One region of the Thermoanaerobacterium sp. CMT5567-10 genome, then DNA from elsewhere that is predicted to be linked to it. Evidence: riboswitches for the same ligand, from Rfam matches in the RefSeq annotation. Region 1 holds a riboswitch; each other region holds the start of a gene.

Region 1 (4,219 bases):
AGGCATGATAGTACCGTAAAATACGGCCCTCCAATATGCGTTATTTTAGGCATTATTCTATCAAGTGTCTTGCATTTTATTCTTTCATTTAGAATATAAAATACATTCCTATCTTCCGCAATAATCAATTTCTTAACTCCCAACACTGAATGAAACCTCCTTACACCCTTATAGCATCCTTTTTTATATTGTTTATAACAATGTTACATACTTTATCTGCAGAATGATATATACCAATCTCGCCCATTCGATCTTTCATTTCATTTATTTTTTTACTATCTCCTAATAAGTCTATTACTTTTTTATCCAGTTTTTCTATATCCTTGATTCTTAAGGCAATCCTCTTTTTAAGCAAATATTCAAGGTTGCGCTCTTCTTGCCCTGGAATAGGGTCAAAAATAATCATAGGCAACTTTTTAGTTATCGCTTCTGTGACAGTTAAACCACCACTTTTTGTTACGAGTACATCTGCCGCCTCCATAAATTCATGTACATTATCCACATGTCCATATATAAAGACATTATCATCAGCAATTTCTTCAATTTTAGCTTTTAAGTTTTTATTTAATCCACATATTACAGCAATCTGTAGATCTTTATGGTTTTGTATGACATTAACAGCTTTTTTAATATTTCCAAGTCCAAGCCCACCACCCATAATCAGCACAAGCGGTTTATCTAAAGAAAACCCTAATTTTTGCCTCATATCAAATTTATCTTTCTTGACGTAAAACTCCTCATCGATAGGTATTCCTGTAACATAAATTTTATCGTCAGATATACCCATACTTTTCATCTGAGTCTTCATTTCACTTGAACCCACAAAATAACCGTCTATCTGATGATGTATCCAATATGCATGGACATCATAATCAGTCAGTATGGCATATATAGGTATATTAAGATCCCTTTTTACATGAGATAAAATAGAACAAGAAAATGGATGCGTGCATATTACTGCATCAGGTTTTAAATTTAATACATAATCTTTGATAAAAGTATAAACCGATATGCCTACCAGTTTATTTATACGTCTCTCTATTTTATCCCTTTCCATTTCGTAAAGATATCCCCATAATTCAGGTGTTAATTTTAATGTTTTTAGGTAAATTCGAGTCGTCAAATACGAAAGGCTTGGGAACTTCTCTCCAAGTGGATTTTCCACAAACACCTCAACATTACTTCTTTTTTCAAATGATTTTTTTAATGCTATTGCAGTTCTTTTATGTCCAGTACCTATATCTTCATAAAGTATTAAAATCTTCATTTTATCCATTTTAAAGACCCTCGCAATCAACTATATTGATTATCTCATCAAAATATTAAATTTGGATTAAAGTTTGATTAAAAATACGTTAAAATACTCTATCAATATAGTTTATTTTCATTTGCTATCTAATATTATACCATCAAAATTGATTTGTTGTACAAAAATTATTAAACCCTCTTCCGCCAAGAAGAGGGTCTTAAATACATATTTTCTACGCTAAAGCTCTCTTTTTCACAATATCAATTGCGTTTCTCACTTGTGGAATAATAGATACCACAAAGCATATTAAGACTTCCACACCTACTAATATCCCATTTACAAGAAGCGAATATACTACGGGATTCATGCCTTTTGGTGCATAGCTAGCGAAGAAAAAGACACCTGATAGAAAATGTGAAAAAAACCTGCCAAAACCACCAACTAAAACCCCAAGACTTAAGTTTTTCTTGAAAAACCCTGCAAGTCCTAAGGCACCAAATGCCAATGGATAATCTAAAAGAAGCTGTATCCAGTGTACCACATAAGGATCTTGTATAAGCTGAAGCATTCCATAAGCCATTCCTACTAAAATACCAGGCCCTGCTCCATAATAGTATGCAAAGACAAACAAAGGAAGCATACTAGCAGGTGTTATAGAGCCACCTTGTGGCCAGTGGTAAAACCTTATATACGACAAAACAAACGATATTGCTATTGCTAAACCACCATATACCAGCATTTTGACATTAAACTTGACACTATTTCTTAAGATGTAAAACAAAAATGCAGCAAACAAAATTGCTATTATAATTGATAATGTAGCAGGTTTTATTTTGGAAAAATCAGAGAAAACGCTGATGATATAGGACATAAAAATAACCTCCTTTTTTTGAGGCTATGTGCCGCTTAAAACAAAAAAACCGCACTGCAAATGCGGTCTTTTGCCGCATTCCCTTCGTAGGCATTAACCTAATCAGGTTCTAGGGGTTTGGCATCTGCCATCTCAGCTAAAAGCACCCCCAGCGGACATAGTCTGTTTATTAATTTATATTATATTATAATAAAATTATTTTTTAAATACAATACCTTCGTGCTTAAGCAAAAATGCTTTTATATTAAGTCCACCGCCAAAACCCTTCAATGTCATATCAGAGCCAATGACCCTATGACAAGGTATAACGATAGGTATTGGATTCTTGTTGAGAGCATTTCCTACAGCCCTTGATGCATTTGGCTTACCTATTCTTTTTGCAATTTCGCCGTATGTAGCATAAAAACCGTACGGAATCTTCATAAGTTCTTTCCAGACTAATTTTTGAAAATCAGTCCCTCTTATATCCAGCTTTATTTTGAATTCCCTCAATCGTCCGTCAAAATACAATTTAAGCTGCTTCTTACAGCTATCTATAAACTCATTCGTTCCTCTATCACATTTCATATGCTTATCATTTGGAAAATCTATCCTCATTATGCCATTTTCACTTGAATATATCGTCAGCCTTCCAATGGGTGTATCTAGATAATCATACAACACTTTATCACATCCTGGGCTTTTAAATAATGTGTTATTTAATCTTTATTTCTGCATCAGCGTCATCATCGACATCGTCATCAGCAAATTCATCATCAAAGTCATCAACTAATTCAGATTCTGATTCACTCAAAGATGCTATTTTTGCAAGACTTTTTTCTATTGAATCAATCTTTTTCATTTTTTTCAATGTATAAACTATGTAAAACACTAAGAAAACGACTGAAACAACCGGTGTAGCCAAAGCCACAAAATACTGAAGAAATAGCATAAATCCGCTTTGAACCATCCTTGACACTCCCTTCTATGATATATATTCACTTCTAATTATTTCATAAGTGAAACCACAAAACAAGCGCTTTAAAAAATATTTTTATTTTAAAAAAAGAAGAAGATTTCATCTTCCTCTTTTTTAAACCGCATCTTTAAAATATTTTCTAACATCTTTCAAATAATCAATTATCGTCAAATGCTGAGGACATTTTGTCTCGCACTCTCCGCACTCCACACAGGAACTGGCTTTCCCCTCATTTAAATTATTATAATTTCTAAGTGATTCATTGTAGTTGTTGTACATGTGTGATTCATTGTAAATTGCAAAATTCTTTGGTATATTCACACCATTTGGACATGGCATACAGTAGTTACAAGCAGTGCAACCAACAGGTGAAAGCTTCTTATAAGTTTCTCTGACTTTATCTACGAGTTTTACCTCATCTTCAGTTAAGCCATTGGCTTTTGACCTTGAGGCACTCTCTATATTTTGTTTCACTTGCTCCATCGTACTCATTCCGCTTAAAACAAGAGAAACTTCTGGATGATTCCATACCCACTGCAAAGCCCATTCTGCAGGTGTCCTTTTGACGCTTGCACTATTCCACAGTTCTTTGATAGCCTCTGGCGGATCTCCTGCAAGCTTACCTCCTCTTATAGGTTCCATTACAATTACGGCTAACCCTTTCGACGCAGCATACTTAAGCCCTTTTGTACCTGCTTGGTTGTTTACATCCATGTAATTATACTGTATCTGGCAAAAATCCCATTTATCATAATCATCGATTATGCCTTTAAAAACGTTGTATTCATCATGGAATGAAAAACCTATGAATTTGACTTTGCCTTCTTTTTTGACTTTTTCCATCCAGCTAAACACATCAAGCCTTTTGTACTTATCCCATCTTTCTTTGTCAAGTGCATGTAAAAGATAAAAGTCAATATGATCAACGTCAAGCTTTTTTAACTGCTCATTTAGATATTTGTCCATATCCTCTTTCTCATTAATCAACCATGACGGAAGTTTTGTTGCCAAATACGTCTTTTCTCTGTAACCATCCTTTAGAGCCTTACCTACCACAATTTCACTTTGCCCTTCATGATATGGATATGCAGTATCAACGTAATTCACACCGTTATCAATGGCATATCTTATCATTTTTATC
Region 2 (4,219 bases), 1.5 Mb from region 1:
ACTTCTGCACCGGCTGTCTCTGCCAGCTCTTTTAATTCATCCATGCTTTCATTATCATCATCATTTATAATTACTCCTACTAATACTGCCTTTTCTCTACTATCGTCTATTTTATTATCCATATATTTCACTCCACACATATATTAGATACATATATATTATCCCGTATTAACATAATAATCAAGATTTCCAAATTAGGTATTGAAATTTTATTTTTAATATGATAATATATCTAATGTGACGTGCCGAAGTGGTGAAACTGGCAGACGCGCTGGACTCAAAATCCAGTGGTAGCAATACCGTGTGGGTTCGAGTCCCACCTTCGGCACCAATATTAAAGCCTATCGTAGCCGATTTATGAAAATCGATTTTTTTATTGCTGTTGTCTGTATGTAAGTGCTTTTCCAAGCAATGTTTTATTTTTTGACCTAGTAAATAGTTATCAGATACATTATGTAAAACAACTTTTCTTCTAGTTATTTGGCTTTATGAGAAAATAATGACATGCCTTCATTTTTTCCTCATATTGGATCCTTATAACTAAATTCCTCAAAGATTATTATGCTATAGCATAATATGGAGATTCATATCAATATCTAAAGAAATGATAACTTATAAAGCCTTTTCAAAATCAGCACATTTAGAGTAACCTCATTTTCAAAACCTCTTATTTCTTATAAGTATTTAAATAATCAGCAATCAGGTTTGCAGCTTTCTTACCAGATAAAAGCATTCCTCCAAAAATAGGACCCATTCTATGTCCGCCATATACGTTATTCGCAGCCATTCCTGCTACAAATAATCCTGGTGCTATCATCTTTGTATTGTTAATTACCTCTTCTTCTCCTCGCTCAGCATTCATAAAAAACTCTTTTATCATATCAACTTTTCTTCTTTTGTTATAAAAGCTTACAAGAACTGCATCATGCCCTGTAGCATCTAAAACTGCTTTTGAAACAAGCACCATAGGATCTACAAAAAGTTTTTGAAGCTCTATCGTAGAATTGTTAACAACTACTCCAGAAATTTTTTCGTCAATATAATATAAGTCTACAACTGAAATCAAATTGAAAAATTTAATATTACTAAAGGAAGTTGCCTTTGCAATTAGATTACTGGCAAAACTTATCGAAGATACTATTAAGGCATTTTCTTCTTCATTATATGGTATATTTAGCTCTTTCAAAATGTCTTTTACGTCTTTTTGCAAAACAACTCTATTAAAACTCATTGCACCTCCCCATATTCCTCCACCAGGTGAAAGTTTTTTATCAAGAACAGTTACCTTAAAACCATTTTTTGCAAGCAAAATAGCACAATAAAGACCTGATGGCCCAGCACCTGTAATAATTACATCTGATGAAACAGCATTGTAAAGATCCTCAAAATAACTTTTGAGAATCAATCTGCTTATTTTTTCATCTGAAATAGGATTTTTAATATTTTTCATCGTAAAAACCATCTCCTTTATAATCAACTTTTTTTAATTTTTAAATTAAAAATGCCTACCCAAATAGGTAGGCACAAATTTCTTCTTCCGTGCTTCCCTACGCAGGCATTACCCTGACAGGTTCAAAAGGTCGGGAACAGATCCCCTCTCAGCCACTTTTTGGCTCCCTAGCACTTGAATATAATTAGTTTTCAATAATTTGTATAAACCAATTATACTACAAATTCAAAAAAATTCAACAATTATTTTAAAAAAGCAAACATTTCTACTGTTCAACGAAATGGGGTTAGAAATTACTTTTTCAATTAAGTATCAATTAGTATTTAACTATACAATTTTCTAATTATTCGTAAACAATAATTTATCTTATGATATAATTAATAAAGGTGATGTATATGAATAAAAATGATATATATGTAATCTACGGAAGCAATGGTAAGGAAACTGTGAAAAATCTTTTAAAAACAATCAAAATTGAAAATGAACTTAATAAAGATATGTTAATTGGGCTAAAACCAAATCTAGTAGTAGCAAAAGTTCCTGAATCTGGTGCAACCACGTCCACTGATATGATATGCGGAATCATTGAATATCTTAAAGATTTTGGTTTTAACAATATTGTTATTTTAGAAAGCTCATGGATTGGAGAAAGCACTAAGAAAGCTTTTAAAGTATGTGGATACGATAAAATATCAAAAAAGTATAATGTTTCTCTTTTTGATAATAAAGAAGATTCTTTTCACATATATAATGTAGATGATTTTTCGGTAAGTATTTGTGACAAGCCAATGTCTTTAAATTATCTTATAAATTTGCCAGTATTGAAAGGTCACTGCCAAACTAGAATTACATGTGCATTAAAAAATATGAAAGGCTGCATTCCAGATAAAGAGAAAAGAAGATTTCATTCGCTTGGTCTTCATAAGCCAATAGCTTATCTAAATAAAATTTTAAAACCTTCTCTACACATTGTCGATGGATTAATAGGTGACCTTGATTTCGAAGAAGGTGGTAATCCGGTGGAGATGAACCGCATTATAGCCGGTAAAGATCCAGTTTTAATCGATTCTTATGCTGCTGAATTAATGGGTTATAATCCATACGATATAGAATACATAAAAATTGCAGAAAGTATAGGTGTAGGAAGTGCAGTTCTGCAAAAAGCAAATATAATAGAATTAAATAGTGATGATATTGCACAAACGCATTTTACAAATCCAGGTAGAAAAGTTCAACATTTATCAAAATGGGTTGTAGAAAATAATTCTTGTTCAGCATGTTATGGCAGTTTAATTCATGCATTAGGTCGTCTTGATGAACAAGGACTTTTAAAATATCTCGAAAAAAGGATATACATTGGTCAAGGATTTAAAGAAAAAGAAATTGATGGAATAGGGATCGGAATGTGTACCAGAAATTTTACACATTCCGTTAATGGCTGTCCACCAAAAGCTAAAGATATATTAAATTTTCTTATGCAGCAGCTAAAACGATGAAAAAATATTGATAAACTATGCTAGAAAAATATCAATCGTTTAAAAGCACAATAATTAATAAATTAGCTGCTTAATCGGATTTGCAAAATTATTCCTACAGTTAGTTAATCTGATTACTCAGCATTATGCTTTTGAATGTGAAGTCCACATTCTTTTTTATCTGGATCTTCCCACCACCATCTTCCGCTTCTAACATCTTCTCCAGGCTTTACAGCCCTTGTACAAGGCTGACATCCAATGCTTCTGAAGCCTTTATCATAAAGGCTGTTGTAAGGGATATTTTCTTTTTTTATATAATCCCAAACCATATTTTCTGTCCAAAATGCAATGGGATTTATCTTATATATAGAATGATTATAATCCCACTCAAATATATTTACATTCTCACGAGTTACAGATTGCTGTCTCCTTAAGCCACATATCCATCCATCAACCGTAGAAAGAACTCTTTTTAGGGGTTTTACTTTTCTAATTTCACAACATTTTTTCCTAAGATCAACGTTTTTGTAAAAAAGATTCGGACCATATTCTCTAATCAGTGGTTCTAAGTCATAATTTTCAGGAGTATACACTTCGTAATTAAAATGATATCTTCTCATTGTTCGTTCCATCAGATCATAAGTTGATTGAAAGTGTCTTCCAGTATCGATAAAAAATATCCTTGCTTTATTATCAATTTTCAATAGTATATGTGTTAAAACCTGATCTTCTATTGAAAGACTTGAAGCTAATGCGACACGAGATGCACCAATTTTATCATAAACATACTTTATAATCTCAAATGGGCTTTTATTTTTATATTCATTATTTAATAATTCAAGATTCAATTTATCTATGCTCATTATATCTCACCTCATAATATAAAAATTTTACATCAAACCCCATCTACACCTTATTGATCTTTCTATTCTTCCAAATACAAATTTATCTATGATTAAGCCTAAACTTAAAATTATCAGCATTACAGCAACAACCTGGCTTATATTAGATGCATCTTTTCCTTTTGAAAGAATCTGTCCAAGACCTGTTGCAGATACCAACATCTCACCAGAAATCAAACCTCTCCAGGCAAATGCCCATCCTTCCTTAAGCCCTGACACTATACTTGGAAGTGCGGCAGGAATGATCACATTTGAATATAATTTATATCCTTTAGCCCCCATTGTCTTAGCTGCTTTTAAATAAATCGGATTTATATTTTTAATGCCTGAATCTACAGCAAGGCTAATGGAAAATATAGAACCAATAGCAATTACAAAAATAATTGAACTTT
Region 3 (4,219 bases), 880 kb from region 1:
TCATAGGGGACATAAAGCGTAATGTGTTAAGTAATAATCACTTTAGTTTTTAAACTTGTATACTAGTATATTAATATGTCGTTTTATATTATAATATATTCTACGCAAATTTCAAAAATCCTTCTTGTTTTTAAAAATTTTTTTCTAGAAAAATAAAACATGAATGAGTGCTAAAAAATAAGGCACAAGATAGTTTTCACTTGTGCCTTGAAAAAGTATGTATAAAAGTCTATTTGTTGTTTTTTTCAATCATTTCTTCTACTTCCTTTGCTCCTTCTTCATACAGCTTTTCTTCGTCTGGAGATAATTCCTTCAAAAGCCTCAAAAATTCTCCAGCATGCACTCTTTCTTCGTTTGCTATATCTACTAAAACGTCTTTTGCTAATTTGTTATCTGTTGACTCTGCTAGCTGCATGTATAACTGTATAGCCTCATACTCTGCCGCCACCATAAATCGTATAGCTCTTATAAGCTCCTCATGTGTAATCTTGTTTTTATTTGCAAGCCCAGCAAATGGAGTACCAAAACCAGGCATATTGTAGCCCCCTTTTATATTATATTCGATTACACATCCATTATATCATAAGAATAGCAATTTACCTAATTTTATCAATTTTACTCAAGAGCCTTTTCTAGTTGAATCTATAACAAGCTTACATCTTCTCCTTTAATAACTCTATTCATGTTTCTTACAGCGCACATATTTCCGCACATTGTACATGTTTCACTGTCATGTGGTAGAGATTCACTTCTATACCTCTGTGCTTTTTCAGGATCTATTGCTAATCTAAACATTTCATCCCAATCAAGCTTTTTTCTTGCATAAGCCATATCATTATCCCATTTTTCTGCATTGCGTATACCTTTTGCCAGATCTGCTGCATGGGCAGCTATTTTAGAAGCAATGATGCCTTCCTTCATATCTTCAATCGTTGGAAGCCTCAGATGTTCCGCAGGTGTAACATAACACAGGAAATCCGCCCCACTTGCTGCAGCAATGGCACCGCCAATTGCACTTGTAATGTGATCATATCCAGGGGCAATATCTGTTACGATTGGTCCCAATACATAAAACGGCGCACCATGACATAGCTTTTTCTCCAGCAAAACATTTGCTTCGATTTCATTTAGCCTCATATGACCAGGTCCCTCAATTATCACTTGAACATTCTTTTCATAAGCTCTTTTTGCAAGTTCGCCCAGGGTTATAAGCTCTTTTATTTGGCATGCATCTGTCGAATCACTTATACAACCTGGCCTTAATGCATCGCCAAGGCTTATGGTTACATCGTACTCAGCACATATGTCAAGAATATCATCAAAATACTCATAAAAAGGATTTTCATTATCATTTAATTCCATCCACGTATATAACAAAGAGCCTCCGCGTGAAACGATATTAAGAAGTCTTTCATTTCTTTTAAAAATTTCCGCTGTCTCTCTATTTATGCCTGCATGGATGGTCATAAAATCAACGCCATCTTGTGCATGCCTTTCAACGATTTTTATAAATTCTGAAGGAGTTATGTCTTTTAAATCTTTGTCGTAATATCCTACAGCATCATATACTGGAACAGTACCTATCATGGCTGTAGAAATACCTATCAATCTGTTTCTAAATTCAAAAGTTTTACCATATGAACTTAAATCCATGATTGACTCTGCTTTCATTTCTATTGCTTTTTTTGCCTTTTCTAATTCTGCATCTACATTGTTGCAGTCCCTTGATACACCTAGGTTTACATTTATTTTTGTTCTAAGGCCTGCCCCTACACCTTCTGGACTAAGTGCTTCATGGTTTTTATTCGCAGGTATAACTACTTCACCAGAAGCTATCTTACTCATCAATAAATCAACTTCAATATCTTCTTTAGCTGCCACAACATTCATCTCTTCTGTAATAATTCCTTTTTTTGCTGCGTCTAACTGTGTAGTATAATTCATCATGGTCATCCTTTCATAAATTATTTTTTTGATACTTGTAAAATGAAGGGGAGAAAGAAGGTAGTATTTAATGTCATAATAATAAAAAAGCCTTACCGCATGGTAAAGCTTTATAATAACAGACATTTGCTTCCCTACGGTAGTATTAACTACATCAGGTTCTAAGGGTCAGGTTTTACCTTCTCAACCAAAATGGTTCCCCCGCAAACTAATTTCACAAGTATTAAATTTAATCTAATTATACTTTAAAACAGTAAATTTGTAAAGGTAAAAAATTATATCCATAGTATTTTAAGTAAAAGCAATTAGAGCTTGTAAGCCTCAAATCACTCCTCTATCATGATAGATTGCATGTCTTCTATAAACTGTACTACATCCCTTCTTAAATTATCAACAGTATGGGGGAAAATATCTAGTAGTCTTTCTATGCGTTCTGATACTAGGTTAAATCCATAAACATTACGAAATACATGACAAAATCCCCTAAATTCATTAAGCAAAAACTTTGAATTAGAACTAATAAAAGCCGGCCTTTCTCCTTCTATAGGAGTCGACATTTGTTCAAGTAATTCTAGATGCCATTCAGAGCTTGAAGGGATCAAATTATCTATATTTCTACCCACAATTTTAAACATATTCTCAACGGAAGTATAAAAATCATGAAAAATAGAGCCAACAGCCCTTAGCATGAAATCATCAGCCAATTTCTCTCTTCTGTTTTTACTATCTAATAAGCCTCTCTCATTTAAAGTATCATATAATTTCTGTATATTCTCAAGTTCTAACTGTAGTCTTGCTAATGTGACTTTAATTTTATTAATATCCGTCACTCTATAATCTTCCCTTCTCTTAATATTTCATTTAGCAGAGATTTATAAGCTTCTTTTTGCGTAACTATGCTTATTTTATAAGGCTTTGCAACATTTTCAACATCAATCAACATTGTCCAATAGTTAAATTTACTATCATCCCATCCATCAATAAAAATATCAATATCAGATAGATTATAAAAACGGTCATCTCTTGCAAGTGAACCATACAATATAACCTTATCAACAAAATACTTTTCTTTTAATATCTTTGCAATTTTATATACTCTATCAAAAGCTTCTTTTTTTCTATACGTTTCTATTTCTCTATCTTTCTTGACTTTTATACGCCATGTTTCACGTATATTTTTTCTCTCTTGATCCGAAAGCGGCACAATATCACCACCTAAAATTTATACGGCTTAATTTTATCATTTTACATCAAAATAATCAATTCACTTAAAATATATAATAAACCATCAAAAAAGTGAAGGGGGTTCCTTCACTTTTAATTTAACATTCACAAACAGGCTTAACATTTATATTTGACCTGTATTCAGTTTCTGCCCAAAATATTCTATCTGCAACCATAGCTTCAGGGTTTAATTCTACACCCTTTAATATAAGCTCTTTAAATTTATTGTATCCAGCTCTGTCTATCAAGTGACCTCCATGGAGATATACTGGTTTATGATTCAATACTTCCGCAGAGAAATCTTGCCAATTTTTAAGTATGCCCAGCACTACATCTTCTGTTACCCAATTCAAGAAAATCTTTCCCATCCGAGGTGTCTGTTTTCCGGTTCTACCACCAATGAGGACTCTGTAGAATTTCTTAGGATTTCTAGACCAAGCGCCTGTAGGACATACAAGTGCACACTCACCACAACCAACACAACAGCATGAATCTTTCTCGATTTTTCCATTTACCATGTATAAAACACCTGTAGCATGTTGTTTACAAGCCTCGATACATTTCTTGCATCCTATACAGCGATCATAATCATATTCTGTTTTAGTGATGCCGATAATTCCAAAATCGTTGAAATGAGCCTTTGCACAGTCATTAGGACATCCGGCTATGCTGACTTTTATATGATAATCACTTGGAAAGACGATTTTTTCAATTTTCCTTGCAAGTGATGTTGTGTCGATATTTGCCTTTATGCAGTGTTTATTTCCTATGCAAGCCATGATGTTTCTAGAACCTATCGTTGGATATCCATTGTCATCTACTTCCATGTCAACACCACAAAGCTCTACTTCTATCTCTTTAATGAACGTCTTTATATACTTATTGACTTCATCGATATTTTCGTACTTTATTCCAGGAATTGATAAAGTTTGTCTAACGCCAAGATGAAATTGTCCATTCCCCCATGTTTTTGCAATATGCTCTACATATGACAGATATTTAGCATCCATTACACCGCCTGGAACGCGCATCTGCAGCATGAATTCACCGC
Region 4 (4,219 bases), 1.2 Mb from region 1:
TGTCACTTCAAGTGCGTCATTTTCTTTTGCGCCATTCACATAGATTGGACCTGTTGCAGGGTTTACTTTGTCCCAATCCATTGTTTCCAATTTGTCATAATTTGTTTTGATCTGTTCAGAAAAGCAATCTAGAGTTTCGATTTCCACATCATCGCCGTCATTTACAAAAATATTAGGTTTATTGTTTTTTGCAAAGCTGAAGATGTGGTTTTCTTTAGATAGTTTATACATTATAATGACCTCCTTTTAAGTTAAATCAAAACCATTATATTACCTGAGAATTGATTATTCAAGGCAAATGTATTTTAGAAGTTAAAATATTTTAATAAAAGAATGTGAAAATTCCAATGCTTATAAATTTTTATTCGTCTTCAAATGTTTTTAATACTATTTTTCATTGTTAGACGTGAACTGTTTGACTTTTGATAAAGTTGACAATTATTAATCGATATTATAAACTATCTATTATAGTAAAATTTATTTATAGTGGTATTATGTAAACTTTCACAGGTTTTTGCCTGTGGTTTTTCAATTGGGGGGGATTCCTTGAAACTAATAAAGAGATTTGCGTCGTATTACAAGCCGCATATATGGCTTTTTATTCTTGACATGGCATGTGCATTTTTTATATCTGCTTCAGATTTGGTTTTTCCTATGGTTACTAGAAATGTGATAAATAATGTCATACCAAATAAAGATTTTAGCCTTATATACAGGTTTGCAATACTATTGGCTATTATGTACTTTGGAAGGATGATACTTGAATACATAGTTGGATACTACGGGCACGTGTTGGGAGTAAGCATAGAGTACGATATGAGAAAAGATGCTTTTGCACATCTTCAGAAACTGTCTATGAACTACTATGACAATACAAAGACAGGCTATATAATGTCAAGGGTTGTCAATGACTTAAATGAAATAGCAGAAGTAGCACATCATGGTCCAGAGGATCTTTTTTTGTCCATTATAAGGATAATAGGCACATTCATACTTTTGCTAACAATTGATGTAAGGCTGACACTGGTTGTATTTACTATAATACCTTTTATGTTTATATACATGTATATTTACAACAATAAGTTTGAAGTTATATGGAAGAATGTCCGTGAGACGCAGGCACAGATGAATGCTACATTGGAAGAAAGCATCACAGGAATAAGGGTTGTCAAATCATTTGTAAGGGAAAAATTTGAAAAATTAAAGTTTGATAATAAAAGCTCCATGTACAAAAGCGCCAGGTCAAAAGCAGTAAAGCATATTGGAATATTCGATTCTAGTGTAAATTTTCTTTCTAATATATCAGTTGTGATAACTCTTGCCGCAGGTGGATACTTCATATCAAAAGGGCTTATAAATACAGGCGACTTGGTGGCATATATAATATACATTAGTCAGTTTTTACAGCCTTTGACTGTCCTTTTGCGGTTTATAGAGCAGTACCAGCAAGGAATGGCAGGATTTAGGCGCTTTGTAGAGCTTATGGATACGGAGCCGGAGATAGCTGATAAAAAAGGTGCGATAGAGTTAAAAAATGTGAAAGGCGATATTGAGTTTGACAATGTCACATTTAGCTACGACAACAAAAAAGAAGTCTTATCTGGAATAAACCTTAAGATAAAACATGGGGAGACGGTTGCGATAGTAGGACCGTCAGGTGCAGGTAAGACCACACTTCTGAGCCTTATACCGAGATTTTACGAGATAGATGCTGGTTCTATAAAAATTGACGGTATAGATATAAGGGATGTGAAGCTATCATCATTGAGAGAAAATATAGGTATTGTCCAGCAGGATGTATTTTTGTTTTCGGGCACAATAAAAGAAAATATTGCATATGGAAACTTAAATGCCAGTGATGAAGACATAATCAATGCGGCAAAAGCAGCAAATGCTCACGACTTCATAATGGAGCTTAAAGATGGCTATGATACGTATATTGGTGAAAGAGGTGTAAAGCTTTCTGGTGGGCAAAAGCAGAGGATATCTATTGCGAGGATGTTTTTGAAAAATCCTCCGATACTTATACTTGATGAGGCAACATCGTCACTTGATAATAAAAGTGAATCGATTATCCAGAAGTCTATTGAAAATCTATCGAAAAACAGGACTACCCTCATAATCGCCCACAGGTTAGGAACTATAAGAAATGCTAAGCGGATAATCGTACTTACTGAAAATGGGATAGAAGAAGAAGGCACACATGAAGAGCTTATGAATAGAAAAGGTGTATATTATAATTTGTACAACTACCAGCAGGAAAATTTGACGATAGAGTGAAATATCCTGTACAAGTCAGATAATTTGTGTTAAAATTAAATAAAAGTTAATATTTTGTCTGGGGAGCTGGGATGATAGCCCGGCTGAGAGTTAGCAGCTATTTCTGCTATGACCCATAACCTGATCTGGATAATGCCGGCGTAGGGAGTACAGTGGACTTTAAGTGTGCTTATCCGGCACACTTTTTTCATTTTGTATTTCCTTAAGGCATACAAAAAAGGAGGAATCGATGTGAGAAAGTTACTTACAATTGCAGGCTCTGACAGCATTGGTGGAGCTGGCATAGAAGCAGATTTAAAAACGTTTTGCGCCCTTGGTGTATACGGCATGTGCGTCATAACGGCAGTTACGGCACAGAATACTGTAGGAGTTTTTGATGTAAGGGAGATGGATGCAGATATCATCAAAAAGCAGATTGATTGCGTATTTGAAGATACAGAAGTAGATGCTGTGAAAATAGGTATGGTATCCAGCCAAGAAATCATTGACGCTATTGCATCATCACTTAGAAGATGGAATCCAAAAAACGTCGTATTAGATCCTGTAATGATATCAAAAAGCGGATACTACCTTCTAAAAGAAGACGCCATAGACGCATTGAAGACAAAGCTTTTGCCTATGGCAGACATAATAACGCCAAATATACCAGAGGCATGTGAACTTACTGGTATGAATATTGAGGGAATTGAAGACATGAAGGAGGCTGCCAAGAAAATCATCGATATGGGTGTAAAAGCCGTCGTCGTAAAAGGCGGTCATTCAGTAGAAAATGCTACTGATGTGTTTTTCGATGGAAATGAATTTTTAAGTTTACCACAGGAGAGGATTGGCACCAAAAATACACATGGGACAGGATGTACATACTCTTCTGCAATAGCTTCATATCTTGGAAGAGGATTAAGCTTGAAAGATGCCGTTATAGGCGCAAAAAGCTATATAACAGAGGCTATTAAAAATTCTCTTGAGATAGGTAAAGGAGTAGGACCTGTAGGACATTTAGTAGATCTTTATAAGAAGGCAGGTATAGACTATGAAGATTAAGAACTCGACGTTATTTTTGATATGGGCAGGTGCTGCAATATCGATTGCAGAGGTTTATACTGGTTCATACTTTGCACCATTGGGCTTAACTAAAGGTATTCTAAGCATATTATTGGGTCACATAATCGGCACTTTGTTTTTTGCTTTAGGAGGGCTCATGTCTTATAAGGTTAAAGAGCCTGCAATAGAGTCCACGAAAGGTGTTTTAGGCGACAGAGGCATGATCTTTATAGGATTTTTAAATGTGCTTCAATTGATTGGTTGGACGGCTGTTATGATAATACAATCTGCAAAGGCTTTCAATGGTGCTATTGGCATGTCTACTTCTTTAGGGATTTTTATAGTAGGTGTATCTGTTTTACTGTGGACCTTATTCTTTGACAATGAAGCTTACTGGATAAACAATATTGCTGTTGTACTTCTGTTTATCCTGACTATTTTTGTAGTTGCATATTTAAAAGGTGGGAAAATAGCGTCAGTAACGGGAGACATGAGCTTCAGCGGTGCTGTAGAGCTTGCTGTTGCTATGCCTATATCATGGCTTCCATTGGTTGGAGATTACACAATGAACAGTAAAGATGGAAAGTCCAGCTTTATTTATACATTTGCAGGATATTTCATAGCAAGCTGCTTTATGTATTTTATAGGACTTTATGTGGCTTTGAAAACAGGTGGAAAGGATATAATTTCATATTTTGCATCAATAAAAACAGGGGTTGTGCCGCTTCTCATAATACTCCTATCTACGGTTACTACGACTTTTATGGATGTTTATTCTGCTGCTGTTTCGACGATTTCCATTGTCAAAACACGATTAAAAAGAAAAAATCTACTTGTGATATATTCGATAGTAGGTTTGATTGCAGCGTACTTATTTCCAATGGACAATTACCAGAAT

What was found. A riboswitch is a leader RNA that binds a small molecule or an ion and turns the genes downstream of it on or off. The one in region 1 is predicted to bind thiamine pyrophosphate.
Region 2: another riboswitch for thiamine pyrophosphate. It lies ahead of Q2T46_RS15015 (sulfide-dependent adenosine diphosphate thiazole synthase); the one in region 1 lies ahead of thiT (energy-coupled thiamine transporter ThiT).
Region 3: another riboswitch for thiamine pyrophosphate. It lies ahead of thiC (phosphomethylpyrimidine synthase ThiC); the one in region 1 lies ahead of thiT (energy-coupled thiamine transporter ThiT).
Region 4: another riboswitch for thiamine pyrophosphate. It lies ahead of thiD (bifunctional hydroxymethylpyrimidine kinase/phosphomethylpyrimidine kinase); the one in region 1 lies ahead of thiT (energy-coupled thiamine transporter ThiT).

What each region holds. Positions count from the first base shown of each region.
Region 1 is NZ_CP130558.2:1,433,083-1,437,301, forward strand. It holds gene Q2T46_RS07460 (phosphatase PAP2 family protein) at 1-146, opposite strand, end outside; gene Q2T46_RS07465 (MGDG synthase family glycosyltransferase) at 161-1,276, opposite strand; gene thiT (energy-coupled thiamine transporter ThiT) at 1,482-2,120, opposite strand; TPP riboswitch at 2,182-2,280, opposite strand; gene Q2T46_RS07475 (methylated-DNA--[protein]-cysteine S-methyltransferase) at 2,316-2,783, opposite strand; gene Q2T46_RS07480 (hypothetical protein) at 2,815-3,069, opposite strand; gene Q2T46_RS07485 (aldo/keto reductase) at 3,193-4,219, opposite strand, start outside.
Region 2 is NZ_CP130558.2:2,937,224-2,941,442, reverse strand. It holds gene hflX (GTPase HflX) at 1-122, opposite strand, end outside; tRNA gene Q2T46_RS15020 (tRNA-Leu) at 245-331, shown strand; gene Q2T46_RS15015 (sulfide-dependent adenosine diphosphate thiazole synthase) at 668-1,450, opposite strand; TPP riboswitch at 1,528-1,629, opposite strand; gene Q2T46_RS15010 (DUF362 domain-containing protein) at 1,846-2,946, shown strand; gene Q2T46_RS15005 (phosphoadenylyl-sulfate reductase) at 3,060-3,788, opposite strand; gene Q2T46_RS15000 (ABC transporter permease) at 3,816-4,219, opposite strand, start outside.
Region 3 is NZ_CP130558.2:555,459-559,677, forward strand. It holds gene Q2T46_RS02960 (ferritin family protein) at 230-535, opposite strand; gene thiC (phosphomethylpyrimidine synthase ThiC) at 643-1,944, opposite strand; TPP riboswitch at 2,058-2,157, opposite strand; gene Q2T46_RS02970 (hypothetical protein) at 2,271-2,774, opposite strand; gene Q2T46_RS02975 (nucleotidyltransferase family protein) at 2,771-3,148, opposite strand; gene asrC (sulfite reductase subunit C) at 3,267-4,219, opposite strand, start outside.
Region 4 is NZ_CP130558.2:2,641,860-2,646,078, forward strand. It holds gene Q2T46_RS13435 (acetamidase/formamidase family protein) at 1-234, opposite strand, end outside; gene Q2T46_RS13440 (ABC transporter ATP-binding protein) at 547-2,280, shown strand; TPP riboswitch at 2,330-2,445, shown strand; gene thiD (bifunctional hydroxymethylpyrimidine kinase/phosphomethylpyrimidine kinase) at 2,512-3,321, shown strand; gene cytX (putative hydroxymethylpyrimidine transporter CytX) at 3,311-4,219, shown strand, end outside.